Regions from separate parts of the Shewanella sp. GXUN23E genome, predicted to be linked through region 1. Evidence: riboswitches for the same ligand, from Rfam matches in the RefSeq annotation. Region 1 holds a riboswitch; the other holds the start of a gene.

The links. Region 1 has a riboswitch for thiamine pyrophosphate ahead of ACRRUX_RS18295 (TonB-dependent receptor). Riboswitches for the same ligand answer to the same signal wherever they lie in the genome.
Region 2: another riboswitch for thiamine pyrophosphate. It lies ahead of thiD (bifunctional hydroxymethylpyrimidine kinase/phosphomethylpyrimidine kinase); the one in region 1 lies ahead of ACRRUX_RS18295 (TonB-dependent receptor).

What each region holds. Positions count from the first base shown of each region.
Region 1 covers NZ_JBOZWP010000026.1:50,430-65,513, reverse strand. The annotation lists gene ACRRUX_RS18355 (methyltransferase domain-containing protein) at 1-650, shown strand, start outside; gene bioD (dethiobiotin synthase) at 663-1,364, shown strand; gene pepE (dipeptidase PepE) at 1,398-2,105, opposite strand; gene htpX (protease HtpX) at 2,347-3,213, shown strand; gene ACRRUX_RS18335 (cytochrome c3 family protein) at 3,508-3,831, shown strand; gene ACRRUX_RS18330 (cytochrome b/b6 domain-containing protein) at 3,945-4,691, opposite strand; gene ACRRUX_RS18325 (LuxR C-terminal-related transcriptional regulator) at 4,996-5,625, shown strand; gene ACRRUX_RS18320 (hypothetical protein) at 5,626-5,865, opposite strand; gene ACRRUX_RS18315 (M61 family metallopeptidase) at 5,884-7,653, opposite strand; gene hinT (purine nucleoside phosphoramidase) at 7,826-8,182, shown strand; gene ACRRUX_RS18305 (acyl-CoA thioesterase) at 8,219-8,635, shown strand; gene ACRRUX_RS18300 (YcfL family protein) at 8,685-9,077, shown strand; TPP riboswitch at 9,199-9,315, shown strand; gene ACRRUX_RS18295 (TonB-dependent receptor) at 9,364-11,511, shown strand; gene ACRRUX_RS18290 (YkoF family thiamine/hydroxymethylpyrimidine-binding protein) at 11,602-11,862, shown strand; gene pnuC (nicotinamide riboside transporter PnuC) at 11,866-12,531, shown strand; gene ACRRUX_RS18280 (phosphotransferase) at 12,531-13,562, shown strand; gene ACRRUX_RS18275 (HvfX family Cu-binding RiPP maturation protein) at 13,742-14,332, shown strand; gene ACRRUX_RS18270 (NAD(P)H nitroreductase) at 14,467-15,015, shown strand; gene ACRRUX_RS18265 (MBL fold metallo-hydrolase) at 15,065-15,084, opposite strand, start outside.
Region 2 covers NZ_JBOZWP010000005.1:119,721-134,804, reverse strand. The annotation lists gene rhlP (rhombotarget lipoprotein) at 1-150, opposite strand, end outside; gene ACRRUX_RS06955 (YfhL family 4Fe-4S dicluster ferredoxin) at 432-683, shown strand; gene ACRRUX_RS06950 (YbhB/YbcL family Raf kinase inhibitor-like protein) at 860-1,414, shown strand; gene ACRRUX_RS06945 (hypothetical protein) at 1,468-1,779, shown strand; gene ACRRUX_RS06940 (methyl-accepting chemotaxis protein) at 1,846-3,498, opposite strand; gene ACRRUX_RS06935 (MFS transporter) at 3,785-5,323, shown strand; gene ACRRUX_RS06930 (sensor domain-containing diguanylate cyclase) at 5,369-6,334, opposite strand; gene thiE (thiamine phosphate synthase) at 6,419-7,042, opposite strand; gene thiM (hydroxyethylthiazole kinase) at 7,042-7,860, opposite strand; gene thiD (bifunctional hydroxymethylpyrimidine kinase/phosphomethylpyrimidine kinase) at 7,975-8,805, opposite strand; TPP riboswitch at 8,849-8,995, opposite strand; gene ACRRUX_RS06910 (pseudouridine synthase) at 9,094-9,804, opposite strand; gene ACRRUX_RS06905 (YcxB family protein) at 9,942-10,421, shown strand; gene ACRRUX_RS06900 (L-lactate MFS transporter) at 10,602-11,825, opposite strand; gene ACRRUX_RS06895 (MipA/OmpV family protein) at 12,244-13,119, shown strand; gene ACRRUX_RS06890 (DUF3019 domain-containing protein) at 13,125-13,550, shown strand; gene ACRRUX_RS06885 (winged helix-turn-helix domain-containing protein) at 13,550-14,266, shown strand; gene ACRRUX_RS06880 (ATP-binding protein) at 14,282-15,084, shown strand, end outside.

The DNA.
Region 1 (15,084 bases):
TTGGTGCCGGGCCGGGTACTGAGTTTATCTCACCCGGACAGGTGATCGCGCTGGATATTGCACCGGCAATGCTGCGTACCCTGAAAGCGACTTTTCCGCAGCAGTTTGCCATCTGTGCTGATGCGCAGGCGTTGCCACTGGTCAGCGCATCAATTGACTGTCTGTACTCCAATCTGGCGTTGCAATGGTGCCCGCAACTTGAGCTGGCGCTGGCTGAAATTCATCGGGTACTCAAACCCGGCGGCCGGTGTCGATTGGCGCTGGTGGTGGATGGCAGCTTACCCGAGCTGCCAATACTGGGACTGCACCGCAACGCATTTCCGGATGCTGAGGTTATCCGCGGGCAGATCTCAGGTTTGCCCTGGCAGGCGATGACATTGCAAGAGCAGACCCTGAAACTGCATTTTGACAGCCTTAAATCGCTGCTGTTTTCCCTTAAGGGCGTCGGTGCCACGGCAAGGTTTTCGCAACCCAGATCAACCATTGAAATTAAAGGAAAAAAGGAGCAAAGTGTCGACACCGACAGCCACCATTTCGGTCTCCGGGGGCGGGCTTTCTGGCAACAACTTGGGCTGCGCGCGGAGTCATTGCGCGAACAGCCGGGACTGCCATTGAGCTATCAAATTTTGTTTGTTGATGCGGTTAAGTGAGAAAGCTGAATGATTTATTTTGTGACCGGCACAGATACTGATTGCGGCAAGACCCTGGTGTCCTGCGCGCTGTTGCACAGAGCCGGTGTTGTCACTGCCAGCGGGCATCAGGCCCGTACTTTGGGACTCAAACCTGTGGCATCGGGTTGTGAAATGACGCCTGATGGCCTGCGTAACTCCGATGCTTGCGCATTATTATCGGCATCAACCCTTAAACCGGCTTACTGGATGGTGAATCCATTCGCTTTTGAGCCCGCTATTGCGCCGCACATCGCCGCCCAGGAGCAGGGCGTGGACATCAGTCCCGAATCCCTGATGTCGTCACTGGATCTCACCCAAATGGCCATTGCCGATTTTTGTCTGATCGAAGGAGCCGGAGGCTGGCGTTTACCACTGGGGCAGGGGCGTTACATGTCTGAGTTGGTGCAGTATTTGTCTGTGCCGGTGATCCTGGTGGTGGGCATGAAGCTGGGGTGTCTGAACCACGCCGTATTGACGCTGGAAGCGATTAAGGCAGACGGGCTGGAGGTTGCAGGTTGGGTGGCCAATTGCGTTGATCCCGAAATGAGTCGCTATCAGGAAAACCTAGACAGTCTCAAAACCCTGCTGGATGTGCCGCTGCTTGGGGAAATTCCGTTTTTGCCTGAGGTGTCGCCACAGTTGGCCGCCAACTTTATTCGATTGCCGCGGCCTGAGTCCAAACGCCGGCGCTGAATATAAAACGCGGCCATTGGGCCGCGTTGCTGTTTACAGCAGATAGGACAGATCACTGCCAGCGGGCAACGGCACTTCCTGCTGTTCGCCTTTAAACAGGTATGCGTCTTTTGCCCCGAGCAATGTCAGGGTATCACCGCGACGCCACAGCGCACTGCCTTCCTGAATCCCCACTACCGCGGTTTGCGGGGCCACACAGGTGAACTCCTTCAGACGCTGAGCCCGGGTTTCGCCGTTGTGGCCGGCCTGAACGTAATTGGTGTAATGAGGATTGAGCTGAAATGGCAGAATATTGAGCGCATCGAAGCTTGGCGGCTCAATGATCGGCATATCATTGGTAGTCCGGATACTTTGACCTGTGATGTTGGAGCCGGCGCTCCAGCCGATATAAGGTTTTCCTGCCACAACCGCCTGTTTGATGGCTTCAACCAGATCATGACGATAGAGTTCATGTAACAGGTGGAAAGTATTGCCGCCGCCGACCATGATCCCGTCTGCCCGGGCCAGGGCCTGATGCGGATCATCAAACTGATGAATACTGCAGATTTCAATATCCAGTGACGCGAGTCCCTGCGTTACCCGTTGCAGATAGTCATCGTAACTCAGGCTGACACCTGCGAAGGGGATAAACAGCCAGCGTTTGGCAGTGGTGGTCAATGGTTGAATAAAGTGCAGGGCGTGGGACAGGTATGGCGTGTTGCCTTCTTTCGATGCGCTCAGCATCAGGGCGTTGATTGTCATTGTATTTCTGTGCCTTGATTAATGGGAGTGTGAGTATGGCAGCAAAGTCGGGGCAGGTTCAACACTCCTGTCGGCACATCCTCAGGCCATTAAGTTTGGATTAATAAAAGCTTCCTAGACTGCCTGCATACTATTGTTGACAGGAGAATAATCAGGGTGGCAGGAGTTGAAATTCATTCCTCTCGTCCCCATCTTCTGAAACAAATAACTCTGGCACTGTTGTGCCCTACTAGGAGCTGTAATGAAGCGTGTATTCTTGTTGATTGTCACCAACCTGGCGGTTTTGCTGGTGGCGTCAATTGTCATGTCCCTGCTGGGTGTTAATACCAGTACCATGGGAGGCCTGTTGGTGTTCGCAGCCATCTTTGGTTTCTCCGGGTCGTTTATCTCACTGGCCATGTCCAAGTGGATGGCGAAAAAGACCATGGGCTTAATGGTAATTGAACACCCTCAGGACGGTCAGCAACGTTGGTTGGTCGATACCGTGGCCCGTCAGGCGCAGCAAGCGGGTATTGCCATGCCGGAAGTGGCGATTTATGATTCGCCTGAAATGAATGCCTTTGCCACCGGCCCAAGCAAAAATAATTCTTTGGTGGCCGTCAGCACCGGTCTGCTGTACAGCATGAGTCCGGATGAAGTTGAAGCGGTACTGGCTCACGAAGTCAGCCACGTCGCCAACGGTGACATGGTGACCCTGACGTTGATCCAGGGCGTGGTAAACACCTTCGTCATTTTTGCCGCACGGGTTGTTGCTCAGGCAGTTAATACCTTCGTCTCCAGCAATGATGAAGAAGGCGAGGGATTGGGTACGCTGGCCTATATGGGTGTTGTTTTTGTGCTAGATATTCTGTTTGGTATTCTGGCGTCTTTCATCGTCGCTTACTTCTCCCGCATCCGCGAATACCGCGCTGATGAAGGTGGCGCACGTCTGGCCGGAAAAGAGAAGATGATTGCTGCGCTGGAACGTCTGCGTTATGGACCGGAAGCCGGTGGTATGCCTGCGTCTATGTCAGCCTTTGGTATCAATGGCAAGCGTTCAGTGGCCGAGCTGTTGATGAGCCATCCGCCGCTGGAAAAACGTATTGAGGCGCTGCGTCATCAGCGTTGACAGTGACACGGATAGATGAAAGGGAAGCCCGGGGCTTCCCTTTCTTTTTGCTTGCTGCTTTACTGATTGTTGCATTAGTTTCTCATTTGTGAAACTTGTATGTAAGTGCTTGTTTGTATGAGGTGGCGCACATTTTTCAAAATGTCGAATAGTTAAAATCGTGACGTTTGGAATGTTTAATACCACCCTGACGGGTCATTAAGTATCTTTTAAAAATGTGATTATCCGGCCAGGAGTAGAAAGTCACCAGACATAAGAACTTTCGCCCGGTCAGGTTGCCTTGGAGAATATATAGTGAGCAAATTCCTGTTGAGTGCACTGTTTGGTGCCGCTGTTGCCCTGTCTTCTTCTGCTTTCGCGGCAGATCAGACTCTGGCTGAGTTCCACGCTGAAATGGGTGGTTGTGAAAGCTGTCACGCTGACGGTGCCAGTGCGTCTGCCGACGGTGCGTTCGAGTTCGAACAGTGCCAATCCTGCCACGGTTCTCTGGCCGAAATGGATGACAAGCATAAGCCACACGACGGTATGCTGATGTGTCAGGACTGTCACACAATGCATGACATGAACGTAGGTCAGAAGCCTACCTGTGATGCCTGTCATGATGATGGCCGCAAATAATTTGCGCACCGGATAATAAAAAACGCTGGCTTGATGCCAGCGTTTTTGTTTTGACTTTCCGCTACATCACCGCCGCAGATCTCTGCTCGCGCGCCGTCGGTTGTAGCCCAATATCATTCGTCTGCGGCCTTGCCTGAAATTGGTTTTTTACCCGAGAACATCGCCGAAATAATACCTGGCTGATGACGGCACTCGGTGAATATGGCACCACTGATGTGCATCAGCACCAATACTACCAACAGATAGAACCCCCATACGTGAGCCTTACCTGTCCATTTCTTGTAAGGGGCCAGCGCTTCCTGTTGCTGCTTATCAACACCCTGCTCGACATAAGGTTTAAGATCGGCTGGATTGGTATCAGGTGCAGCCAGAAAGTGTTGAATGCTCTCCCCAAAAGGTGGGAAGTAAATATCTGTGCCTGCTCGGAATAAGCCTGTTCCTGCCATGATGATCAGCAGGATAAACAGACACACGACCATGGGTTTACCCAACGGGTTGTGACCAAGATATTGAGGCGAGTGACCACTGCGGGTTTGGCTGAGATAATCGGAAATTACACTGCCTGAAAAGGCGCCGCGAAACATATCGCTAAAGCGAGCAAACCGTGTACCGATAAACCCCCATAGGATCCGAAACAGCAGATTGGCGACAAACACATAGCCGACAATCACATGGGCCTGTTTCAGGCCAATTTTGGCCTCCAATCCGGAAATGCCCAGCTCAGGTTTGAACATCATCACCAGGCCGAGCAAACTCAACACCATAATGCACAATACGTTTATCCAGTGGAACAGACGGACCGGCAGATCCCAGGTCCTGATATAGCGCACTTGTTGTTCTTGAGAGGGTGTTGCAGTCATGGTTTTGCCCCGGTTGAGTTGTCAGAACATATGTTGGTTAAGATGAGTATCAGTCGAAATGACTAATACCGCCAAACGCGCAATCTGATGATATTTTATGAATTTTTTAAATATCAGCTAATTAAAATGATTTCATGCAATCAGGGATAGCTATTATTACCTAATTCTTTATGATTAGATTGTTATGATATTGTAATGACCATATTGTTCTATTAACATGAAATTCCGGTGCTGGCCATAGCCCGTTCCGGCAACGAATTGAATAAATGGATTTGGCGAACGAAAGTGACAGGGAGTGTGCATCATGTTCAAAGTAATCAGATGGATGTTGGTATCAAGGTCCAGACTGCTGGCAGAATTGCTGGACAGTCGTTGGCCGCAGGAGTTTCTGGTCAAATTGACCCTGACTGAACCTGAAAAGGTGTCTGAACATCTGCTGATGGAGCAAACCCTGGTGGTTATCGATTTGGCGACGGTCGATTTGCAGAAAGCCTATCAGCTGCAACGACAGATTGAGCGCCTGCCTTCCAGTATCCGCACTGTGTTTATTCAGTATCCCCGCAAGATAGACGCCAGATTCCTGATCAATCCGTCGGTTTCTGCCGGGGTGTTTTATATCGATGACAGCCTTGAATTTATCAGCCACGGATTGGGCGATATTATGAATGGCCGGTATCACATCCCTGGCGAACTGCTGAAATCTTCCGGTGATGACGAGGGGGATGATGATACTGACAGCCTGACTATCCGCGAGCGTGAAGTGCTGCAGGCCTTGTTGTCCGGCTCTACCAATCAGGATATTGCCCGGCAACTGTTTGTCAGTGAAAGTACCATCAAGACTCACCTGTACCGGGCGTTTCGCAAGATAGGGGTTTCAAGCCGGGGACAGGCGATAGCCTGGGCCCAGACCCATTTGCACGAAGTTCAGGTTTAATCAGATTGCGGTAAACGCTGAGGCCGAGATCTGCACAGGATGGTGAACCTGGCTTTGCAGGCGTTTAATCCAGGCTTGAATAACAGGTTCAACAACAAGGGCGCAAAAGCGCCCTTGTTTTTTTAGGGATAACCACCGGCAAGAGGGCCATTGCTCTCCCGTCATTGCTGCCGGTGATAGCGCATTGAACGGCGATAGTTTTTCCATCTCAGGGGCACGAAGCATCTCACTCAGTTTCATGCCGGGACTGCGTTTTTATCAGGTGATATCACCCAGCCAGGCTTTGGCTTTGGTTTTATCTGTCAGTGTCAATACCACGGTATCCTGGGGCGCGTCGCAGATCTGCAGCATCCCCAGCATTAATTCATCCCGGCGAAACCACACCAACTCCAGTTGCTGACCGGGCTGATATTGCTGCAGGAAACTGTCCAGCGAGCCATTGGCTTTGAGGCCATCGACTGCAATCAACAAATCACCGGCGCTCAGGCCTGCCTGCATGGCGGGACTGTTGCTGGCAACTGTGATGATCCGGACACCTACGCTTTCTGCCTTATATTTTGCGCCAAAGCCAATCTTCAGCCCTTCGCCTGGTCCGCCATTGTCCTGATTGCCGCTGCTGGAGCGCAATGACATGTTAATACCGAATTTTGCCAACATGGCGGGCAGCGGCAGATCATCGCTACTGTCGAGCCAGGCGAACAGGTCGCTGCAATCCCGCCCCAGCAGGCGTGAGACGAGGCGTTGATGACAATGTTCACCTGTGCCTATGCCTGTTTGACCGTGTTCCTGCCACAGCAGACGCATCAGGTCATCCAGCGAGAATTTACCCAGGGTTTCCTGCCTCAGGGTCAAGTCCACCAGCAGCGCGAACAGGGCACCTTTGGTGTAGTAGGAGACGATGGCATTCTGCGCATTTTCATCCTGTTTGTAGAACTTGGTCCAGGCATTGAAGCTGGAGTCTTTCAGGCTCTGTTTGAAACGTCCGCTGCCGCGATACACCCGGGTCATGAGCTCACTGAGCATGGTCAGATAAGTGTTGGTATCGACCTGACCTGACTTAAAGGTAATCAGATCATCATAGTAAGAGGTGATGCCTTCATAGGCCCACAGCTGACGGGTGTAGCTTTCCGCTTCCAGCTCATAGGGAATGAAGCGTGCCGGTTTGATGCGTTTGACATTCCAGTTGTGGAAATATTCATGGCTGCACAGCGACAGATAGGTGCGATAGCCCTTGCTGACGGCACCCTCCTGAGTTTTGGGTAAATCTTCCCGACCACACATCAGCGCGGTGGATTGCCTGTGCTCCAGTCCACCAAAACCTTCGTCAAGCACTGCTGTCATAAACAGGTAGCGATCAAAGGGGGCTGGCTCACCAAACAGCTTAATCTGATATTCGCAAATGGCTTTGAGATCCCGGCAAAGACGGGGCAGACAGGCATGATGACGACCGGCCAGCACGATATCATGACGTACGCCGCAGGCTTCAAAGCTGGCGTGGGTAAAGCGGCCCATTTCCACTGGATGATCAATCAGCTCGTCATAGCTGTCTGCGCGGAAGTCGCCAAATCCCCAGTCACTGCCATCGGTTCGAGTCAATGTTGTGGCAAGCCGCCAGTCATCGCAGGCCAGCAGTGCGGGAGGCGTGATGGTCAGCCGGTGCGGTTTGTGCTCCTGACCTCTGGCGGCCAGAAAGACGCTGGAGCCGTTGAAAAATCCGCGGCGGCTGTCAAGAAAGGCGGTACGTACCGACAAATCCCACGCATACACCTGATATTGCACTTTTACAGGCTGGCATTCTGTCTCCAGCTCCCAGGTCTGTTTGTCCAGCTGTCTGATCTTAAGCGGGTTGCCATGGGTATCAGAAGCCATCAGGCCAATCAGGTTTTTGGCAAAGTCCCTGACCATATAGCTGCCGGGCAGCCAACTGGGCAGCCAAAGCTGCTGAATGGCGGCCGGTGAGCTCAGTGTCATACAGACATCAAACAGGTGAGCGTGAGGATCGGATGGGGTAATCTGGTAATGGATCATAGTCGATCAGCGGGCGAGGAATGATGCTGCCATGCTGCCAAATTTGTCTTTATTGGGCAATGAATTCCGGGTACAAGATATTGAAATACGAGTATACTGATGCGGTTTCGTCGAAAATTCGGGCCGCCGGTTGTACTGACCGGGCTGGCCAGTAAATGAGGAGAATTGACTGATGGCCGAAGAGACCATTTTCAGCAAGATCATTCGTCGTGAAATCCCTGCCGATATTCTGTATCAGGATGATCTGGTGACCGCATTTCGTGACATTGCGCCAAAAGCACCTACCCATATTCTGATTATCCCCAATCACCTGATCCCGACGGCCAATGATGTGAAAGCATCCGATGAAAAAGCCCTTGGCCGTATGGTGACTGTTGCCGCCAAACTGGCTGATGAAGCCGGTATCGCAGAAGATGGTTATCGACTGATCATGAACTGCAACAAGCATGGTGGTCAGGAGGTATATCATATTCATATGCATCTGGTCGGTGGCGAGCCACTGGGCCCGATGCTGTGCCAGAATGCCTGACAGCGGTTAATTCACGGGAAATAGAGCGGGAGTATTATGAAGTTTCTTTCCAGACGTCTGGTGATGCCGGAAGACCTCAATTATGCCAAAACCCTGTTTGGTGGTCGTGCCATGGCATGGATCGATGAGGAAGCCGCCATTTACGTCATCTGTCAGTTAGGCAGCAAATACATAGTGACTAAGCATATCGGCGCAATTTCCTTTGAAAACGCGGCGACCGAAGGGGATGTGGTGGAGTTCGGATTGAGCACCAAAGCGGTGGGACGTACTTCAATTACCGTATCCTGTTTGCTGCGCAACAAGTTCACCGGCAAGACCATCTGCTCGGTGGATGAAATGGTGTTTGTGAAAGTGAATCCGGAGACACGTCTGCCCGAACCTCACGGCAAGACCCTGGAAGATCTGGAAGAGCAGACCATGGAGTCACTGCGTAAGCTCAATATTGGTGTCTGAGCCGGGGCTGGGGTAACCTGAGCCAAACAGGTGCAACGGAGAGTTCAGGATGAAGCGGAAATTACTGTGTGTATTGGCGATGGCGTTCTGGCTGGGAGCGTGTGCCCACAATACCGCCGGAGTGACCATCAATGCCCAGGGGCAGGTCAGTACTGACGGCAGCGCCTTGACCCGGGATATCAGTCTGTCGGATGCCAGAAGCATGATGACAGGCGGGTTTTTGCGGGCCAGTGCGCTGATTACCAACCAGACGACCTCAGATCTGGATGTGCAGTACAAGTTTACCTGGTACGACGTGCAGGGATTGGTGGTGGAAGATTCGGCCAGTCCCTGGATACCTTTGCAGCTGTACGGCAAAGCCCGCCAGCAGGTTCAGGGCGTGGCGCCCAATGCCACGGTGGCCGGCTTTACCCTGACTGTCAGGCCGATTTATTCCCAGTGATCGACAGTTAAGCTCAGACAGCTAAGCTCAGACAGAAAAGCTCCGCATTGGTCGGAGCTTTTTGCTTTTGCAGGAAAATTACTCATCTGCAGGTGTAATGACGTTAATAGTCTGTATAATTGGCGCGGCCAAGGGGTGTTCTGCATCAGGTGTTGATGACAGGGCTGAGATGTCAAATGACGAACCCTTTGAACCTGATCCGGCTAATACCGGCGTAGGAATGGGCTTACAATGTACATTAACCTCGCTTTATGCACGCCGGATCTCAAATCGGAATTGAGGTCCTATGAACAACATTAATCGCTATTCAATCCTGTCGGCCGCTGTGCTGACAGCGCTTTCATTGCCGGCCCTGGCGGCTGACGCTCCCCAAGATGACGAAGCCATGGAAACCCTGGTGGTTACCGCGGATTTTCGTGCCACTGAAATTGACCGTGTGCCTGCCAGCATCAGTGTGGTGGGGCAGCAACAACTCGAGGATGACGGGGGCGAAAACTTCCAGGATATCCTTAACGCCATCCCCAACTTGAACTGGTCCGGCGGCAGCTCCCGTGCCCGTTACTTCCAAATTCGCGGCGTGGGTGATCAGGAAGAGTATGAGGGGGCTCCCAATGCCTCGGTCGGTTTCTTTGTCGATGATATCGATCTGTCCGGATTGGGCATGGCTTCCAGCCTGTTTGATATTCAACAGGTTGAGGTGCTGCGTGGGCCACAGAGTACTCTGTTTGGCGGTAATGCGCTGGCCGGTGCCATCTATCTGAAAAGTGCAGAACCTACAGCCGCGCCCGAAGCGGGGCTGGAACTCTCGGCCGGCAGTGACTCACTGCTGACCGCTGGCGTGTATGCCGGTGGCAGTCTGAATAGTGATGACAGTCTGCTTGGACGTATTTCCGTGCAGAGCCATCAGCAGGATGGCTTTATGGACAACCTGTATCTGGGACGAAACGACACCAACCGTCGTGATGAGATCTCCGCCAAAGCTAAGTTGCGCTGGTATATAACAGATGCGCTGCAGGCAGATTTAACCCTGCTGCACGGTAACTTTGATAACGGCTATGATGCCTGGTCATTGGACAGCAATGGTCAGTACTCCTACTCAGATCGCCCCGGAGTCGATACCCAGACCACCAATGGCGGCGCGTTGAAACTCAGCTGGGATGCTGATGACGCTTTTGTGCTGGAAAGCATCACCAGTGTTGCCGATACCAGCCAGCGTCATGCTTATGATGGTGACTGGTCCAATCCCGATTATTGGGCGGGCAAGGTGTGTTATGGCGCCGGTCCCTGTGTCTATGACTACTGGTGGGATAAAAATGCCGATCGCACCAATATCAGTCAGGACCTGCGATTGCTCAGCACAGACAACGGCCGCCTGTTTAATGGCACTACCGACTGGCTGGTGGGGGCGTATTACAACCGGTTGAGTGAAGACAATCTGCTGCAGATTGCAGAGCGCTATGAACAGGGCGATCTGTATACCAGCGCCATGACCAGTGACTACCGGGCAGACAAGTATTCACTGTTCGGCCAGCTGGATACCTATATTGACCGTTTCCATTACTCCGCTGGCCTGCGCCTTGAGCGCTGGCAGGCGGATTACCGTGACAGCCTGGGGGAAGCGTTTGCACCACAGGAAACCATGTGGGGCGGCCATTTGTCTGTCAGTTACCAGCTCAATGACGAGCAGATGCTGTATGCCAAACTGGCCCGCGGCTATAAGCCCGGTGGTTTCAATACCGACCTGCCTGCCGAGCTGAACCAATATCGCGCCTTTGATTCAGAGACCCTGTACAACTATGAACTGGGTTACAACGCCAGTTTGCTTGACGGTAATCTGGATACCCGCCTGGCGCTGTTCTTTATGGACCGTCAGGATCAGCAGGTTGATGCCTCAGTGCAGATCCCGGGAAGTGGCAATTTCATTCTCTATACCGCCAATGCCACCAGTTCCACCAACTATGGGCTGGAAGCTGAAGTGCGCTATTACCTGACCCGCAATCTGGAACTCTATGGTTCACTTGGGCTGCTGCGTGCCAGCTACGATGACTATCGCTATGAAAAATCCGGCGAGATAATCGATCTGTCGGGTCGCGAGCTGGCCCATGCGCCACGCTACAACTATCAGCTGGGCGGCACCTGGCGCGGTGACTGGGGTCTGTTTGCCAACCTGAATCTGTCCGGCATGGACAGCTTCTACTATTCCGACAGTAATGATTTTGTGTCTGAGGACTATCATCTGCTCAATCTCAGAGTGGGCTATGAGGCAGATAACTGGTCGGTGTATCTGTGGGGGCGCAATCTCACTGATGAAGCGTATGGCGTGCGCGGCTTCTTCTTTGGTAATGAGCCGGATAAAGACTGGGCCGATCAGCAATATGTACGCTATGGCGATCCGCGCCAGCTGGGGATCACCTTCAGGTACGACTATTTTTAATCCCGTTATCGGGTGCGTTATACAGGCGGTGACTGAGGTCGATGACTTAAGTCACCGCCGTTTCTGACAAGCAGTATAAGGAAACTGACCATGATATTGACCGCTGAAATCAGCATGTATCCATTTACCGAGAACTATCTTGAACCTATTCAATGGTTTATTAAGCGTCTGGATAGTTACCCCAATATCGTTCGGGTTACCAACGCCATGGCAACTCAGGTGCAGGGCGACTATCAGGAGGTGATGTCGATGCTGGCTACTGAAATGCACTCTGCCCATGAGAAGTTCGGTAAAGCGGTGTTTGTGTGTAAATTCATTGGCCGTGAACTCGACCTCAGCCACAGCGAGTAAGCCATGACGATGGAACTGCAATCCGTACCGGCCTCCCTGATGCAGGCGCTTGGAGAGGTGCAGGCGATGACCCTGTGGGAGGGCATTGCCGTGATCCTGGCTGTCGCCTATCTGTTGCTGGCGATGAAGGAAAACGTCTGGTGCTGGGCCGCTGCATTTGTCAGCACCGCGATTTATACCGTGCTGTTCTGGCAGGTGGCGCTGCTGATGGAGTCTGTCCTCAATGTGTATTACATGGGGATGGCGCTTTATGGTTACTGGCTCTGGACCCGGGGCGGCGGTCAGCAGCATGGTGTGGCACTGGTGTCCTGGTCCTGGCAACGACACGCGCTGTTGATTGGTGTGACAGCACTGGTCTCCGTAGCGGTTGGCTGGCTGATGGCAAGTTTCACTCACGCGTCTTTTGCCTATCTGGATGCCGTCACTACCTGCTTTGCGGTGATGACCACCTTTCTGGTGGCGCGCAAAGTGGTGGAGAACTGGCTCTATTGGGTGGTGATTGATCTGGTTTCCATCTACCTGTATCTGAGTAAGGGATTGATGCTGACCTCCATGCTGTTTGTGCTGTATGTCGGTATGGCCGCCGCAGGTTACTTGATGTGGCGACGGGATTGGCAGGCATCGCAACTCAGCCGTGTCACCGCCCAATCCGATGTGGTGCGGGTGTGATGCTGGCTAAACTGATGGCTTCCTGTCCAGGACTTGGTCAGGCGATTGCCGGGTTGGGATATGATAGGCACGCGCCTTTGTGCTTGCTCAGCAGTGGCTTGTCCAATGACAACTATGTGCTGGGCCAAGGTGCCGCGCCCCGGAGGCAGCATTGTCATGGCGTTAATGACAGCCACAGCGAACAGTGCGATGGGGCTCTGAGCCGCTTGGCGCTCAGGGTCAACCGGGATGTTGCCGCATTGGGGGTGGGGCGGGTCAACGAAGTTTGGGCGTGGCGTCAGGCCGCGTCCGCCGGACTGGCCCCTGCACTTGTGTGGGTCAGTCAGGACTATCACTGCTATCTCAGTCAATATGTGCCCAACGAGCCGCCGGAGAGTACCAATACCGCAGACTCAGACTCTGTGCTGGGGCGATCCGGTGCCATGATTGTAGATTTGCTTGGCGCCCGGCCGCCTTCGGAGCCATCAAACAGCGCCGTCTCAAGATTGGGTAATTTGCTGTGTCAATTAGCGACCTTACCTGTTCCGGAGCTGACAATCAGTACACTTGAGCAATGGCAGCGCTATGACAGCGCGCTCAAGGCTGGTATGGGGGATGCGCCCGAAGGCGTGCAGCAGGGCATTTATCGGATACTTGAGCGCAGGACACAAATACTGGACTGGATAACCACGGTGACGGATGCGCAGCAGGGACGGTTGCAGTTTTGTCACAGAGATCTGAATCCAGCCAATTTGCTCTGGTCTGCACAAAAATGCCTGGCCATTGATTTTGAATATACCTGTGGTGCTGGCCCGCTCAATGAGCTGGCTACTGTGCTGGCGACCCACAATTGGTCAGCGCCGGATACCCATTGGCTGTGCCATGAGTATCTGAGCAAACTGGGATACGCAACGTTGCCATACAAGGCGATTGTGGCGGCGGTCAATATCTACTGGGTGTTCAGCTGTTGCTGGGCATTGTTGCAGGCCGCGGTACATCAGGAGCCACAATATATGACGTGGTTCAGCCAATCTGAACTCATGTTGTCTTAAGGATTTTATATCCTGCCTGTGCCATGCTGAGCATATCTGATGTGCGCTTGGTGCGGCGGATAACCGGCTTTTTCCTCTCAAGTGATAGATGAAGCGACACGGGCATGAAAGCAGAATGCCCGCGCGCAGGTCTTACCTAACAATCTGGATAACAGTAATGACTGGCAAGAGGCATTTGGATGATCACTTTGGCAAGAAAGGTAATTGACGGTATTGGACAGTTTGACGGACTGGCACCACTGGCTATCAGGCTCTATCTGGCCCCGGTACTGATGCAGGCCGGTTACAACAAACTGGCACATTTTGAAGATACTGCCGCCTGGTTTGGGAATCCGGACTGGGGATTGGGATTGCCTATGCCCGAGGTGATGGCGGCACTGGCAGCCGGTACTGAATTTTTTGGTGCCATGTTGTTGTTGCTTGGTCTGGCGACCAGGCTGATTTCAGTCCCGCTGATGATTACCATGCTGGTGGCCGCGTTTGCGGTGCACTGGCAAAACGGCTGGCTGGCGATTGCCGATCCATCTTCCTGGCTGGCCAACGAGCAGGTCATGGCCTCTGCCGAAAAACTTGGCAGGGCAAAGGAAATTCTGCAGGAGTACGGGAATTATGACTGGTTGACCAGCTCTGGCAATTTTGTGGTGCTCAACAATGGTATTGAGTTTGCCATCACCTACTTTGTGATGTTACTGGTGCTGTTTATGTTTGGTGGGGGGCGTTACACCAGTATTGATTACCTGCTGAGCCGCAAATACCTGCAGCGGTCCTGAGAGACGGTGATGGTTAGGTTGCTGATGCCGCCTCTGCCTGCACTTGTGGCCGGGATAAAACCTACCTGACAGGTAGGTTTTTTTTCGCGCCTTTGTGATAACCTTCCGGCAACTAAGCGAAAAGGGAAAGTCACGTGGAAGCACTGGAATTACTGTTAACCCGCCAATCCTGCCCGAGATTACAGGCTCCCGGTCCAAACGACACACAACTGCAGCAGATCCTGGATGCGGCAGTGAGGGTTCCGGATCATGGCGCACTGCAACCCTGGGAATTCATTATCGCCAAAGAGAAGGGGCTGCAAAAACTTGCCGATATCTTAAAGGCTGCGGCAATAGCCGATGGCGCCGATAACAGTCAGATTGAGAAGGCGGCGACCCTGCCGTTTCGTGCCCCTATAGTTGTTACTGTTGTTGCCAAATGCCGTCCGCATCCCAAAGTGCCTGAGCTTGAGCAACAGTTGGCAGCGGGCTGTGCACTGATGGCCATGCAACAGGCAGCATTTGCCCTGGGTCTGGGAGGGATCTGGCGCAGTGGCGAGTATGCCTTCAGCCGTGAAGTGCATCGTTTGCTGGGGTTGGCTGAGGCGGATCAGATAGTGGGTTTTCTGTATTTGGGTACGCCGGTTGTCCAGGCGCCATTGAAAGCACAGAAATCAGGTATGGACAGTGCCCGCTTTTTGTAAGCCGAGAAAAAATAAAGGGCCAGATTGGCCCTTTTTTATCGCCACCGGATCAGGTGCTTTTACTGAGCC
Region 2 (15,084 bases), on a different contig from region 1:
TTGATGCTCAATCCGGGCGTCATTATCCGGATAGAGAAAATTCACCAAACTGCTGGATACCGAATTCTTGCCGGTATTGTGGCTCATCAACTGGGAGCAGGAAGCCAGCAACAGCATCCCCAGAATGACCCCAAGCACTCTTATTGTCATCATCACATTCCTTGTATGCATTTGATATCTGGCACAATGCCAGAGCCAGGGATTACTGGCAATCAATGCCGTTGGTTTTCCCAGGTTCCTGCAATTTGACCCGCCAGATCCAATCAGGTTCCCGCAATCAAACTGCGGCTTATACTTCCGAGACTCTTGCCGCATACAAGCAGGCCTGTGCTAAAATCGGCGCCATTATTTGCATATCCAATTGTCTGACGGGTTAACACCTGGCTGTCATTACTGCGGTATTGGATAAAATTCAGAGGTAGAACAAGGCGATGGCCTTAATCATTGATGACAGTTGCATTAACTGCGACATGTGCGAACCGGAATGCCCCAATCAGGCAATCAGCATGGGTGAAGAGATTTACGAGATTGACCCGAATCTGTGTACCGAATGCGTGGGTCATTACGACAAACCCACCTGTGTGTCGGTCTGTCCGATCGACTGTATCGATCCGGATCCGGCTCATCCAGAATCCCATGATGAATTGCTGATTAAGTACGCCAAACTGACCGGCAAATTATAATCAGCGAGTTACCCCATTAGCCCTGCAATTTGCAGGGCTAATTCTATTAAATCTGCTTCACCTGATCAGCCCTCCTGAGGATTCAGAGTAGACTGAGTGCTCCAACCATCTCTCCCCTGCGCAAACCTTGATATTTCGCACCCTTATGGTGCTCGTTGGGGAGCCAAGGAGGCATTATGCATACAGGCATTAAATTGCTCACCCTGTCCGGTTTGTTGTTGTCGTCGGTAACCTGCCAGGCCCTGACGCTCTCAAGTGACTCAGTCACCAATGATCAAAGCTTCAGAAATCAGCAGATTTTCAATCAGTGGGGCTGTACCGGTGACAATATTTCACCTCAGCTGTCCTGGTCAGATGTTCCCGAAGGCACCAGGAGTTTTGCTCTCACCATGTATGACCCGGACGCCCCAACAGGCAGCGGCTGGTGGCACTGGTTGGTGATCAACCTGCCAGCCGACAGCCGTTCGCTGCCAGCCGGAGCTGGTGATTTAGGTAAGAGCGACCTGCCCAAAGGGGCAAGCATGGTCACCAATGACTTCGGCTTCAAAGGTTATGGCGGTGCGTGTCCACCCCCTGATGCCAAACCTCACCAGTACCACATCACCCTGTATGCACTGGATACCGACAAGATTGAATTGCCGGGCAACGCGACTGCGGCATTGGCGGGTTACAACATTCTGCAGCATGTATTGGCTAAATCGGTGCTGACCGCCCCCACCAACGCCAGATAACCCCATGGTCAGTTTTAGCCGGTGGCAAACACCGGCTGCGTTAAGGAGTTTTCGTGAAATTAATCTATCCCATTATGCTGCTGTCCGGCGCCCTGTCACTGGCGGCCTGCAGCTCCCGGCCTGCTGATGTGCAAACGGATTCAACGCCGCCACAGCAGCATCAAATCAGCTATCAGGACATGCATGACTATGGGTTAAATATGGGATGTAAAGCGGCCATGCAAAATGTCGGTACGCCTGAATCCGACTGGGCCAATGCCCCCAGACTCAGCGGTACCCACGAGCAATATCTGGCAGGCTGGAAAGCCGGCTTCGAGAAATGCCGCATAGGCCTTGGGCCGGTGCAGCTGCCGGTCAAGCAATAAGCTGCCGGGCACTGGTACGTCAAAAGGCGCCACAGGGCGCCTTTTTCATTGATTAACCGAGCCGCGTCAGGATACCCGAAATTCCCCGACCATATTTTCAAGCTCTCTGGCAGTTTGCGCCAGCACCTCTGTGTTGGCATGGATCTGCTGCGCACCGGTAACCGAGCTGGCCATCCCCTGATGCACACTCACCAGATTGCTGTTGATCTCCTCCGCCACCTGGGATTGCTGCTCGGCGGCGGTAGCTATCTGAGTATTCATGTCGTTGATATGCGCCACACTGTGGGTGATGGAACTGAGCGCCTCCCCAGCCTTCGCAGCAGTGGCCACACTGTCATCGGCCTGACGACGGCTCTGACTCATCATGGCGACACCCCGGCCGGCCCCCTGCTGCAACTTATCAATGGTGGCGCGGATCTCCTCGGTGGATGCCTGAGTACGGCTCGCCAGTGTACGCACTTCATCGGCCACCACCGCAAAGCCTCTGCCCTGCTCGCCAGCCCGCGCCGCTTCAATCGCCGCGTTGAGCGCCAGCAAATTGGTCTGCTCGGCAATTGACTGAATAACTTCCAGAATACTGAATACCTGCTGGCTGTGCTGCTCCAGCTCGACCACGGCATCAGACGCATGATTGACCTCCCCGGCCAGCTGGCGGATTTGCCCCACGGTTTGCTCAACCACCTGCTCGCCATGATTGGCACTGCGGTCGGCCTCAACGGCGGCTTCGGCAGCCGCAGCCGCATTGCGGGCGACATCGGTCACAGTGCTGCTCATTTCATTCATGGCCGTGGCCACCAGATCCAGCTCCCGCTTTTGCTGATCGATGGCATCCAGCGCCGATGCCGTTACGGTACGGGTTTCATTGGCCGCCACGGAGAGCTGTGCCGCCGCCGCGGCAACCCGGGTAATGCTGTACTGAAATTTCTCCAGCATACTGTTGAATGAACCGGACAGCGCGGCAATCTCATCTTTGCCCTGCACCGGAATACGTCGGCTGAGATCTGAGTTCTGCTCAATCACTTCGATGGTTTGCTGCAATTGGGTCAACGGGTGGATGATGGATTTGAGGATCAGCACCAAAATGCCACATACCAGTGCAAACAGCAGGCCGACCGTGAGATAGGACTGAAATTTGGTTTGCTGCATTGCGCTATTGGCCTTGACCTGAATCGTCTCCCGGACCACGGCCTCCAGATCGACCAGCTGCTTGAAACTGTCACGGGCAGCGTTGGCCACCGGCGTCGCGCCGACCCGATATTCCTCATAAGCACGGGTCAAATCGAAGGTGCGGCGGGGAGAGTCAGCCAGTGCCTGCATCCGGGCAACACCATCGTCCACAAATGCACGGGTATCCCGCTCAGCCACCTGTGCCAGACTCGCCAGTTGCTGGCGCTGCGCGGTATCGTCTATGTGTTCAATCGCCTGATACAGAGTGGCGAAATGCCCGTAAATCGCGGTGCGATAGCTCTCCAGCCGCGCCATATTTTTATCATAATCATCACCCAGCATAATGGCCCGGGTCAGACGGGAGACATAATTCATGTCCCTGCTGATCGACAGAATTGCCGCCTGGGTTGCCACTCCACCGTACTCGTATTCCTGATACGCCCCGGTCGCCCGCCCCAGATTCCAGGACAGAGACACCAGAATCGCCACACCGGTCATCAACACCAGCGCAATCACACCCCATAACCGACTGCGTATGGAAATGTCAGACATTCGCATTGTAAAGCTCCCTTTTGACCAACTCAGCACAATAGAGCAGCACGCCTTTTTTGGCCGTCCATCGCACGCTGAAAATACTTCGCCCCATATTGCTGAAGCGGCCACCTGCTCTGAAACTTGAGTAATTCATGACGATTTCTTGTTCAATTTCACATGTTTGGAGAAAAGCACCGGGCAATTCGGGGGCCGCTTTGGATTTTGTGATGATTCGCGGTAGAGTTTTGGGTCAGCTCCGGATAAGGAGCCGCGATGATTAGAACGATAAAAACAAAGGAAGGGTATGGCTAATAACAATAACCTCGCGGACAACGATCTGCGGGAAGTCAAACAACTGGGGATGTGGGCCTCCATCGCCAGTCTGGGATACATTTTCTGGCTGGTTGGCGGCATGGAGCTGGTGGAGCGTATCGCTTACTACGGCGTCAAAGCCAGTGCCGGCCTGTATGCCAAAGCGCCGGTTTCTCAAGGTGGTCTGGGGATCACTCTGTCAGATTACGGCATCATCATTTCCACCTGGGCAATTTTGCAAACCTTCATTCCGGTATTCACCGGTGGTATCTCAGACAGGGTTGGCTACAAAGAGACCATTTTCGCCTCGACCATAGTCAAGATCTCCGGCTACCTGTGTATGGCCTTCTTCCCCAGCTTCTGGGGCTTTTTAACAGGCGCCATGTTACTGGCTGCCGGTACCGGGATATTCAAACCCGGGATTCAGGGCACGCTGGTGCTGGCCACCCGCCGCGATAACTCCTCCATGGCCTGGGGTATCTTCTATCAGGTGGTGAATATTGGCGGCTTCCTCGGCCCGCTGGTCGCCGTACATATGCGTCAGTTGTCCTGGGACAATGTGTTTTACGCCTGCGCCGCCATCATCTCGCTTAACTTCCTGTTCCTGCTGGCCTATAAAGAACCGGGTAAAGCAGAACGTCTGGCCCGGGCCGCCAAAATCAAGTCCGGAGAAATCGAGCAGGAAGCCCTGTGGAAAGATGCCTGGCACGAGCTGAAAAAGCCGGTAGTCATCTACTATATGCTGGTATTTTCCGGCTTCTGGTTTTTGTTCAACTCTCTGTTCGACGTGCTGCCCATTCACATTTCCGAGTGGGTGAATACCAGCGTGATTGTCACCAGCCTGTTTGGCCCTGAAGGCACCAGCAACGGTATTCTGCAGTTCTGGCTGGGGTTGAATAACGAAGGCACCAAGGTAATGCCGGAAGGCATGCTCAACCTCAACGCCGGCATGATCATGACCAGCTGCTTTCTGGTCGCCGCCCTGACGGCCAAATACCGCATCACCACCGCCATGCTGGCGGGCTGTCTGCTGAGCATCCTGGCATTTGTGCTGATCGGCTATACCAATGCGGCCTGGATGATAGTGCTGGCGATTGTCATGTTCTCACTGGGTGAAATGATGATCTCGCCAAAGAAGAACGAGTTCATGGGCAACATTGCCCCTGAAGGTAAAAAAGCCATGTATCTGGGCTTTGTAATGCTGCCACAGGGCATAGGCTGGGGACTGGAAGGCTATTTTGGCCCCAAACTGTACGAGCACTTTGCCTCCAAGGAGCGCTTTTCCCGGGAGATGCTGGAGCAGCAAGGCATGAGCCCTGCCGAGGTAGCAACTATCCCCCAGGGTGAAGCCTTTACCACGCTGGTAAGTTATACCGGCCAGAGCGCCGAGCAGCTGACTCAAACCCTGTACAACATGCACGATATCGGCATGGCCTGGTACATCATTGCGGCTATTGGTTCGCTCTCTGCGGTGGGAATTTATATCTACGGAAGATGGCTGCTGACGCTGCAGCGCTCACAGCAAAGCTGATTTCAATCAGTTTCATCGACATGACACAGACCTGAGCCAGCTGGCTCAGGTACCTGTAATCATCAGGTAATCTTCAGCCAGTCGCGCCCTGGCATCCTGCAGCAATGCCACCATGCCGCCGTGATGACCATAATCCAGCTCCACCACCACATGCCTGAAACTCAACTGATGTACCCGTCCCTGTAACTGGTTATATTCCTTCAACACCTGCTGAAAGCGGCCCATGGCCGTTTTGCCACGTCTTTCATCGGCATTGAGCAGGATCACCACAAATTGATCCCCGCCAACTCTGGCTATCATGTCCGATTCCCGAAAACTCTGCCGAAGCAGCATGGCGGTGTCCAGCAGAACCAGATCGCCAAAGTCCTCCCCATAATCCTGATTGAATAAGCCGAACTGATTGATATCCAATAAAATCATCGAAAGACTGATGCCAGTTCGATAACACAGACGGGTACTGTGATCGCCAAGAAACAGCAATCCTCTGGCGTTGATAAGGCCGGTTAAATCATCGTGATGGGCGGTCTGCAGGGTTTCCAGTTCACACTCAAGCAGAGTCACCAGCATTTTCAGCAGCTGCATCTGTGCCGTATCAAACTGCCTTGGGACAGTATCAAACAAACACAGCGTGCCGATGTTGTTGCCATCCTGTGAGCGCACCGGACAGCCAACATAGCAGCGAAAGCCAGTGTCGCCGGTTACCAGCGGATTATCACAGAAACGGGGATCAGCCAGAGTGTCACCAACCTGCAGCACATCATCCCCCAATATAGTGTGACCACAAAAAGATTCACTGCGGGGCAGTTCACTGAGACGGGATCCCTGACGGGACTTGATCCACTGACGCTCATCATCGATCAGCGAAAACCACACCACTGGCATGGCAAACATCTGTTTTGCCAGTGCCGTGATGGTGTCAAAACGTTTCTCCGGCAGCGAATCCAGCAGTCCCAATGCTCTGACTGCCTGCAATCGCTGCGCTTCGTTAATGGGTAAATCAGGCTTTTGCATCAGCGTCCCTGTCGATGGTTCAGATTCAGCAAGGTACCAGTACCGGAAGGTTATGGTTTAAGCATAGCCCAAGGGCGAGGGCTGTTAATCTGTCAGCCACATTTGTCTGAAACGGCGACTGGCCTGACTGGGCTGCGCCGCAGCGCAAATCGCTGAAACCAAAGCGATCCCTGCGACACCGGTTTGCCGCACCCGAACAAAATTAGCCTCCCCAATACCGCCGATTGCCACCAGAGGTTTGCTTGAGCAATTGACGGCCAGACTCAGGCCATCCAGCCCCCATTCAAACCGGGTATCGGTTTTGGTCGCCGTGGCAAACACAGTACTGATCCCCAGATAATCCACGGGTAATGTCTGCGCTTCGTGCAGCTGCGCCATGGATTCGACCGTCAGCCCGAGGATTTTGTCCTGTCCAAGCAGCCGGCGCGCTAGCTGGGCAGGCATATCCGACTGCCCCAGATGCAGCCCGTCGGCATCCACCGCCAGCGCCACATCGAGCCGATCGTTGATGATTAGCGGTACGCCGCTGCCGCAAAGCAGGGTTTTGAGTTTCTGCGCGCGGCGGATAAAGGCGCGGATATCCCCCTGTTTTTCCCGCAGCTGCACCATGGTGACGCCGCCTGCTACCGCCTGGCGAACGACCCGGCACAGTGCATCATCATCCAGGCTGGAATCAGTCACCAGATAGAGTCGATAATCACAATTCATCACAGCTCCACCAACTTGACCTGTGCCGCCAGCTGCTCAGGCGTCAGTTGATACAGGGCATCAAGAAAGCGCCACTGGAAACTGCCGGGACCGGCGCTGTCTTTGCTTGCCTGTAGGCCAGCGACGCCCATCACTGCCGCGGCCGACAGCGCGCAGGGCAATCCCTGTTCATCCCCCAGCGCCGCAAAGGCGCCGGTCAGGGCGGTGAAGGTACAGCCCATGCCGGTCACTCTGACCATCAGCGGGTGGCCATCGGTGAGAGTAAAAATCCGCTGACCGACCACATAATCGGTGGCGCCGGACACCACCACCTGCGCCTGATATTGACGGTGCAAAGACAATGCCGCACCCAGTGCCGCATCGCTGGATGCCAGGCTGTCCACCCCTTTGGTTGAGCGCAGCTCGCCAGCCAGCGCCATCACCTCCGAGGCATTGCCGCGGATAATAAAGCGTCCGGCCAAAGGCGCGGCAATATCACACAGCTGCCGGGCAGTATCTGTGCGCAAGCTCGATGCGCCACATCCCACAGGATCGAGCACCAGCGGCTTATCCAGCGCCACCGCCAGCGCAGCCGCGTGCTTCATGCGGGCAATCCACTGGCGGTCCAGAGTGCCAATATTAATCACCAGCGCACCCGCCAGATTGAGCATATCCTCCATCTCCTCATGGCTGTGGGCCATCACAGGAGACGCGCCAAGCGCCAGCAGCGCGTTGGCGGTATTGTTCATCACCACATAATTGGTGATATTGACCACCAGCGGACTGCTCGCTCTCAACTGGGTCAGGCGCTGGGCAATAAAATGACGGGGATCTGTCATGAAAACTCCTTTTCCTTCGCCGGCAATCGTGTCAAACCTGATTCCAATCAACTACTAACGCAAGGTTTACAGGCTTGATTAAGTCTAGCCGACTGTCATGTGTGTTGAAGTGTGTCACTCATGTAATGCAAAAAAATGATCGACCGGCCCATGGCCCTGACCTATCTGCCAGCGATCAGCGCTTTGCAGGGCCCGGGTCAGATAGGCTTTGGCGTGCCCGCAAGCCTGCCCTATGGGCATCCCCTGGGCCAGACAAGAGGCGATGGCCGCCGACAGGGTGCAGCCTGTGCCATGGGTATTGCGGGTGGCCAGTCTGGGCGCGGACAAACTGAGGGTGGTATCCGTCTGGATCAGCAGATCCCGGCTCTCTGGTTCATGCTGCAAATGGCCGCCCTTGAGCAGCAAGGCCTGGGCTCGGCCAAAGGCATTCTGGTTTGAGATAAGCCCGCGACAGGCATCGACCAAAGGCTGCATTTGCGCCTCACAGGCCGGCATGGGCAAGTTAAGCAGGCAACAGGCTTCGGCAAGATTGGGGGTGATCACATCCGCCAGCGGCAACAATTCTGTGCGCAGGCAGTCAATGGCATCGGTCGCCAACAGCACATCACCACTGGTGGCCACCATCACTGGGTCGAGTACGACCCATTGAGGGCGGTATTGCCGCAGTTTCTTGGCCACCACAGTAATAATCTCGCGCTCGGCCAGCATGCCGATTTTTACCGCCCGCACCGGCAAATCGGCAAACACCACATCCAGTTGGCGGGCGATAAAATCCGCCGGAACGGGATGAATGCCAAATACCCCCAGGGTATTTTGCGCGGTGAGTGCGGTAATCACGCTGCAGGCGTAGCCGCCTGTGGCTGAAATGGCCTTGATATCGGCCTGGATCCCTGCCCCACCGCCGCTGTCGCTGCCGGCAATGGTCAGAGTAATGGGAGTGTTCATGTATTCGCACCTTATATAAGGCGCAGAGAAGGAAGCGGGGAATCTTTCCCGGGGCTTAGTTCCCTACGCCAGTATCGGGAAGCATGGGCTTGCCCTTAGCTGGATCAGGTTCAACGGGTCCCGCTGCTGCGGTCTCAGCCCAGAGGAGAGTGTGAACCACACCATCCCCAAGGCACCCCGACTAAGAAAGACTGGCAATTGACTGAATTTAAAAAACTTGCCAGGCCAGCGACAGATGATAACGACTAATGCTGTGTCAGAAAAGCATGGATTCAGCAAAGCACTGATTCAAGACGAAGCCTGAACGACCTCATCTGCTTCAAGGGCACGCCATTGCCCCGGGCTCAGGCTCTCATCCAGCGCAAGCGTGCCCACCCGGCTGCGGTGTAGCGCCACCACGGGATTGCGAAAGCGACCAAACATGCGTTTGATCTGATGATATTTACCTTCAGTCAACAGCACTCTGGCATTGTGACTGCTGACAATCTCCAGCTGCGCCGGCGCTGTGGTGATATCTTCAAAGCCAAAGTACATGCCTGCGGCAAACGCCGGGGCATACTCTGGCGTCAGCGGATTGGCCAGGGTCACCAGATATTCCTTCTCGACATGGGCGCCGGGTTGCATCAAGGCTGCGGACCAGCGACTGTCATTGGTCAGCAGCACCAGTCCAGAGGTATTGAGATCCAGCCTTCCGACGATATGCAGCCCGGCTCGCAACGATGGTGGCAACAACTCCAGCACAGTGGCATGCTGCTCATCCTGAGTTGCGCTGACCACCCCCACCGGTTTGTGCACCATATAATAGCGGGGCGTTTGCTGCTGCAGCGGCTGCTCATCCAGCGCAATAAGGCTGAACTCATCCACCTGCAGATCCATATCTGTGGCGCAGGCGCCATCCACTGCCACCCGCCGCGCCAGCAGCAACTGGCGCACCTGTTTGCGGGGTATTTGCAGCGTTTTGGCCAGAAACCTGTCCAGCCTGGCCCTTTTACTTTCCAATCCGGTCATCCTGTTTGCCCTAATGAGCCGCTATTATCCTTGCTCGTCACCCCACATGCCACCGCCATGACCGGTATTAATGCCCAATTCACGCTGCAGCGGATATACTGAGCCAAACTTTTTTACCTCTGCTCACTATGTCATCTCCCTTTCACTATCAAACTGAATTCGTGCTGGACAGAAGTCACTATGAAGAGTGCTTCGATGAAACCGCCAAACCCTTACCCGGGCTGCGCCCCTACGCCAAAGCGGCAGGCTTTGTGCTGGTCGGCTTTGCGCTGCTGGCGCTGCCAATGGAGGATGTCATTGGCTACCTGTTTATGGGCCTGGGGGTGATTGAAGGCCTGAGTGTGAAATTCCGCCGCCCCTGGTGGCTGTGGCGTCAGCTGATGAGCAAAGCCGCCAATCATTCGGTGAATTTTGTACTGGATGAGGAAGGCATCAAAATCACCTCAGATTACGTCAATCAGCAGATCAACTGGTCGCAAATCGACAGTATCAAGCTGACCGCCAAGGGGTATCTGCTGAATATCGGTAAAGGCCGCAGCTATATTTCCCGCCGTATCCTCAGCGATGAAGCCAATGCCTTTGTCCGCGGTAAGATGCAAAGCGCATAAAAGAAAAAGGCCGCTGCAGATGCAGCGGCCTTTTCCCAACCCGGATGCAGAACAACCGGGTATTTTCCACTTTGCCCGGATGAAGCGCTAACTGGTCCGGGACTTTTTCGACTTTTGTCAGCTGCTGCGGAGAGACAGCAAACTGGATGCCTGATGACGGGCGCAAAGCGCCGTCAGGGATTAAGCTGCAGCAGGCTCGGCAGCAATTTCTTTGGCCTGAACCGGCTTGGTCACCAGTGCCAGCACCACGGCGACCACCAGCATACCGGCGCAGATGCTGTATGCCATGACATAGTTACCTGTCATGTCCACAGCCGTTGCCGCTACCACAGGGCCGATAAAACCACTCACGCCCCAGGCGGTGTACAGTACGCCATAGTTACCACCATAGTTCTTCAGACCATAGTAGTCAGCAGTAATGGACGGGAATACCGCCAGCAGGGTGCCGTAACCCACACCGGCCATCGCCGCACCGACCATCAGCATGATTTCATTATCATAAGAGGCGAACATCGCCATGTTGATGCCCTGCATGATGAAGGCCAGCAACAGGGTTCTGACACCACCGATTTTGTCAGACAGGATACCGGCAGCCACACGGCCACCCGAGTTAAAGATTGCCAGCACCACCACCAGGAAGGCCGCCTGAGTCAGGTTCGCCTGCTTTACCGCGATAGAAGTGATGTTACCAATTACCATCAGACCGGCAGAAGACGCCAGTGCATACATCAGCCACAGCGAGTAAAACTGCGGGGTTTTCACCATTTCACGCCAGCCCATGCTGACTTGGCCGCTGCCGCTCTTGGCTTTGTAACCGGCAGGGGTTTCAGGCACATAATCAGCAGGCGGGTTATTGATGGTGCAGGCCAGTGGCAGTGCAATGGCCAATACGCCCAGACCCAGGATCAGGAAGCTGGTGTTGATACCGAAGCTGGCGATCAGGGTGGAAGTCAGGGGTGCCAGGTACACAGCTGCCAGACCAAAACCGGCCGCAATCAGGCCATTGACCAGACCTTTCTTGGAGGGGTGGAACCATTTCATCGCCGCAGGCGACAAACAGGCATAACCGATACCGATACCAGAGCCGGTGATCACCCCAAAGCTCAGCAGCAATGTCATGGGAGTAGTGGCGAAGCTGGAGACGATCATCCCCACGGCCACCATGATGGTGCCCAGGATCAGCACCTTACGTGGACCCATACGGTCCTGCAGGTTACCGGCAACCAGCAAAGACAGCGCAAAACAGATAGTGGCTACTGTGTATGGCATGGAAGCATCGGCATTGGACCAACCCTGCTCGACCAGTGACTGTTTAAACACAGACCAGGCATACAGGATACCGATACACATATTGATAAAGAAGCCAGCCGCCAGCACACCTGTGGCTTTGTTCAATTTGCTCATGATTCGACTCAATCAGGTTAATTTAACCGACAGTCGGACACTCCACCCCGGACGACCAACTGCACAGACAAAGGGATTGGCATAAGTTCTCAGTCCATGGAGTGGTGCCAAAGGGCGCGGAGTCTAGCAAGGAAATTGCACAGCGGCAAAAGGTTATTTTCAGCCTGCGCAGATGATCACAGGAATGCAAACTTCGTATCACAAAGAGTGATCTGACGGCGTCCTTCAAAAAACCTGTCCGTGATCAGCATCACCAATTCAGACAACCGTTCAGGCCTGGCGCCCATTCCGGGCATTTACATATACACACCACAGGTATCACTTTGTATCATTTGCATCAGTAACGCTGTGCATGTGTATCCTTTCTGATAGTCTCTGAGCCATCTCTTGAGCTTTCATTAACCTTTGCTGATTTGCCATGATCCGAACAACAACCTTGTCCCTGTTGCTGCTGTGCCTGTTATCCATGGGCCTGAGTGCCACGGCCAGTGCTGAGCAGGACATACCCCGGTGGGATATCGCGACACCAGCTCCCCAATGGCAGCTGGCGCTTGCCGTCGGATGGGGCGAAAAGTCCAATCCGCTGCGGGACTATGACGATATTCCTGTGTATGTGTTGCCCAGTATCGCCTGGTATGGTGAGCGATTCTTCTTTGACAACGGCACCTTCGGTTACACCCTCAGTGACAGCCTGGATTACAGCATCAACCTCATCAGCGCATTCAATGATGACGCGGGTTGGTTTAACCGCTGGGACCCCAGCAATCTGTTTATCGGTGGTCTAAGTGGTGGCAGCCCGGCACCGAGAGTTTCTTTGTCACCATACAGTCGCGATCCCGAGCCTCAGTATCATCTTAACCGCCGCCATCTGACGTATATGGCAGGCGGAGAAATCGTCTGGTACACCTCATTGGGAAACTGGCGGGCTCAGCTCACTCAGGATATGTTTGCCGTGCATCAGGGCCAGCAGGCTACATTTGCCTGGTTTAACCACTGGCAGCTGAAGGGTTTTAATCTGAATTTGGCCCTGACTCTGGATTGGAAAAGCCGAAAACTGGTGGATTACTACTATGGTATCCGGCCAGATGAAGCATCATGGGGCAGTCCGCTCTATTCCGGGCGCAGCAGCGTCAACCCGGGCATAGAGCTGGATTTGAGCTATCCCCTTACCAATAAGCTGGAGTTATTGCTTCTGGGTCGTTACACTCGCTTCGGCGCAGGGATTGCCGATAGTCCGCTTCTCATGGAAGATCATAGCGTTGGTGTATTTATTGGTACTGCCTACAGGTTTTGAAATTCGTGAACACCCACTCAGGAAGGAACCCCTGCTCCACCGGTCCACTCGCTGGCCTGGTGCTGCTGTTGTTTTCCTTTGTGGCCCACGGCAAGGCCGAAACAGACACCCAACCCACACTTGAGGTATGGCCGCAAATCTGTGTGGCCGAGCCAAACACCCCCTGTAAACTTGACCTGCAACTGAAATGGCAGGGTACTCCCCACAATTTGATTTGCATTTTGTCGGATAACGCACAGTTTACACGTTGGTGCAACGACTCAAACGCGGTACATTCACTGACACTAAATATAACAACAGATAAAGATATTCAGTTTGAGATGGTTGACCCGCAAAGCAACCGGATCATAGCCGCCGCAAAGTTCAGAGTGACACAGCTGAGTGATTCTTCCTCGCGCCGGCGTTATCGCAACCCTTGGAGTTTATTCTAATGACAACCCCTCAATCTCCCTACCGTGTGTTGTTGGTGGAAGACGACATTCGCCTGTCGAACCTGATTGTGGACTATCTCAAAGAGCAAGGAATGCACGTAGAGGTTGAGCGCCGTGGTGACACTGTGCTGACTCGCCTGATCAGTTACAAGCCCGATATTATTTTGCTGGACATCATGCTGCCGGGTATGGATGGCCTGTCCCTGTGTGAAAAGTTGCCGGACTACTTCGCCGGTCCCATCCTGCTGATGAGCGCCCTTGGCACCAACGAAGATCAGATCAAGGGGCTGGAGCTGGGTGCCGATGATTATGTAGTGAAACCGGTTGACCCGGCACTGCTGGTTGCCCGTATCAACAATCTGCTGCGCCGTCACGCCAAGCCCAAGCACCACGCCGAATCCCATTGCCTGAGTTTCGGCAAGCTGAGCATCGACCCACACTCGCAGGCAATTCGTCTGGGTGACAAAGAAGTGGATCTCACCAGTCATGAATTTGAACTGCTATGGCTGCTGGCCTCACAGGCCGGTCAGGTACTGAGCCGTCAGTTCATTTACCAGTATCTGCTGAACATCGACTTCGATGGTAAAGACCGCAAAATAGACGTGCGCATCTCCCGTCTGCGCAAGAAACTGGGTGACAACATCGAAACACCGTTCCGTATCAAGACTGTCTGGGGACAGGGTTACCTGTTTGCCCCGGAAGCCTGGAACAACTAAGCCCGGGACACTGGTGTGAGACGACTGTTTATCAGCCTGTATCTGTTGATGAGCCTGACCATCATTGGGCTCGGCTGGAGTCTGGAAACCCTGTGGGAATCCAACATGACGGATCACACCAATGAACAGGCACCGATTATCACTCTGGCCGGTGTACTGGCCCAGCTACCGTCTGACGAACGTCAGGCGGTACTTGAACAGGCGGTTACAAGCCAGAAGATCCCCATGGCACTGCTGCCTGCCAATGCCATCTCGCTCAGCAGCGAGCAAACGCTGGAGCCAGGCAAGGTGCTGACCACTGTCAATGACAGGGCCCAGCAGCGGCAGTTTATCGCCGTGGGTGAGCAGGTTTTGATGATTGGGCCGGTGGAGCTCAACCCCCTGAGCCATTGGCAGGCACTCTATACCCTGTCGTTTTACCTGTTGCTGGCGCTGGTTATCCTGATGTGGATCCGACCACTGTCACGGGATATCAAACGCCTGGAAGTCGCAGCAAATGCCTTTGGCAAGGCGCACTGGGATACCCGCATTCAGCTGCCCAAAAGCTCGCAGGTGCAATCCCTTGGGCGCACGTTCAACCAGATGGCCGGGCAAATCAGCACCCTGATTGAAAACCAGAAGCATCTATCCAACGCCGTATCCCACGAAATCCGCACTCCGCTGGCCAGACTGAAGTTTGCCATTGCCCTGCTGCCCTCCTACTGCCGGCCTGAAAAAAACGCCGATGACAGAGCCAGATTCCTGCAGGATATGCATCAGGATGTGAGGGAAATTGATCTGCTGCTGGAAGAGATGCTGACCTATGCCAGCCTGGAGTC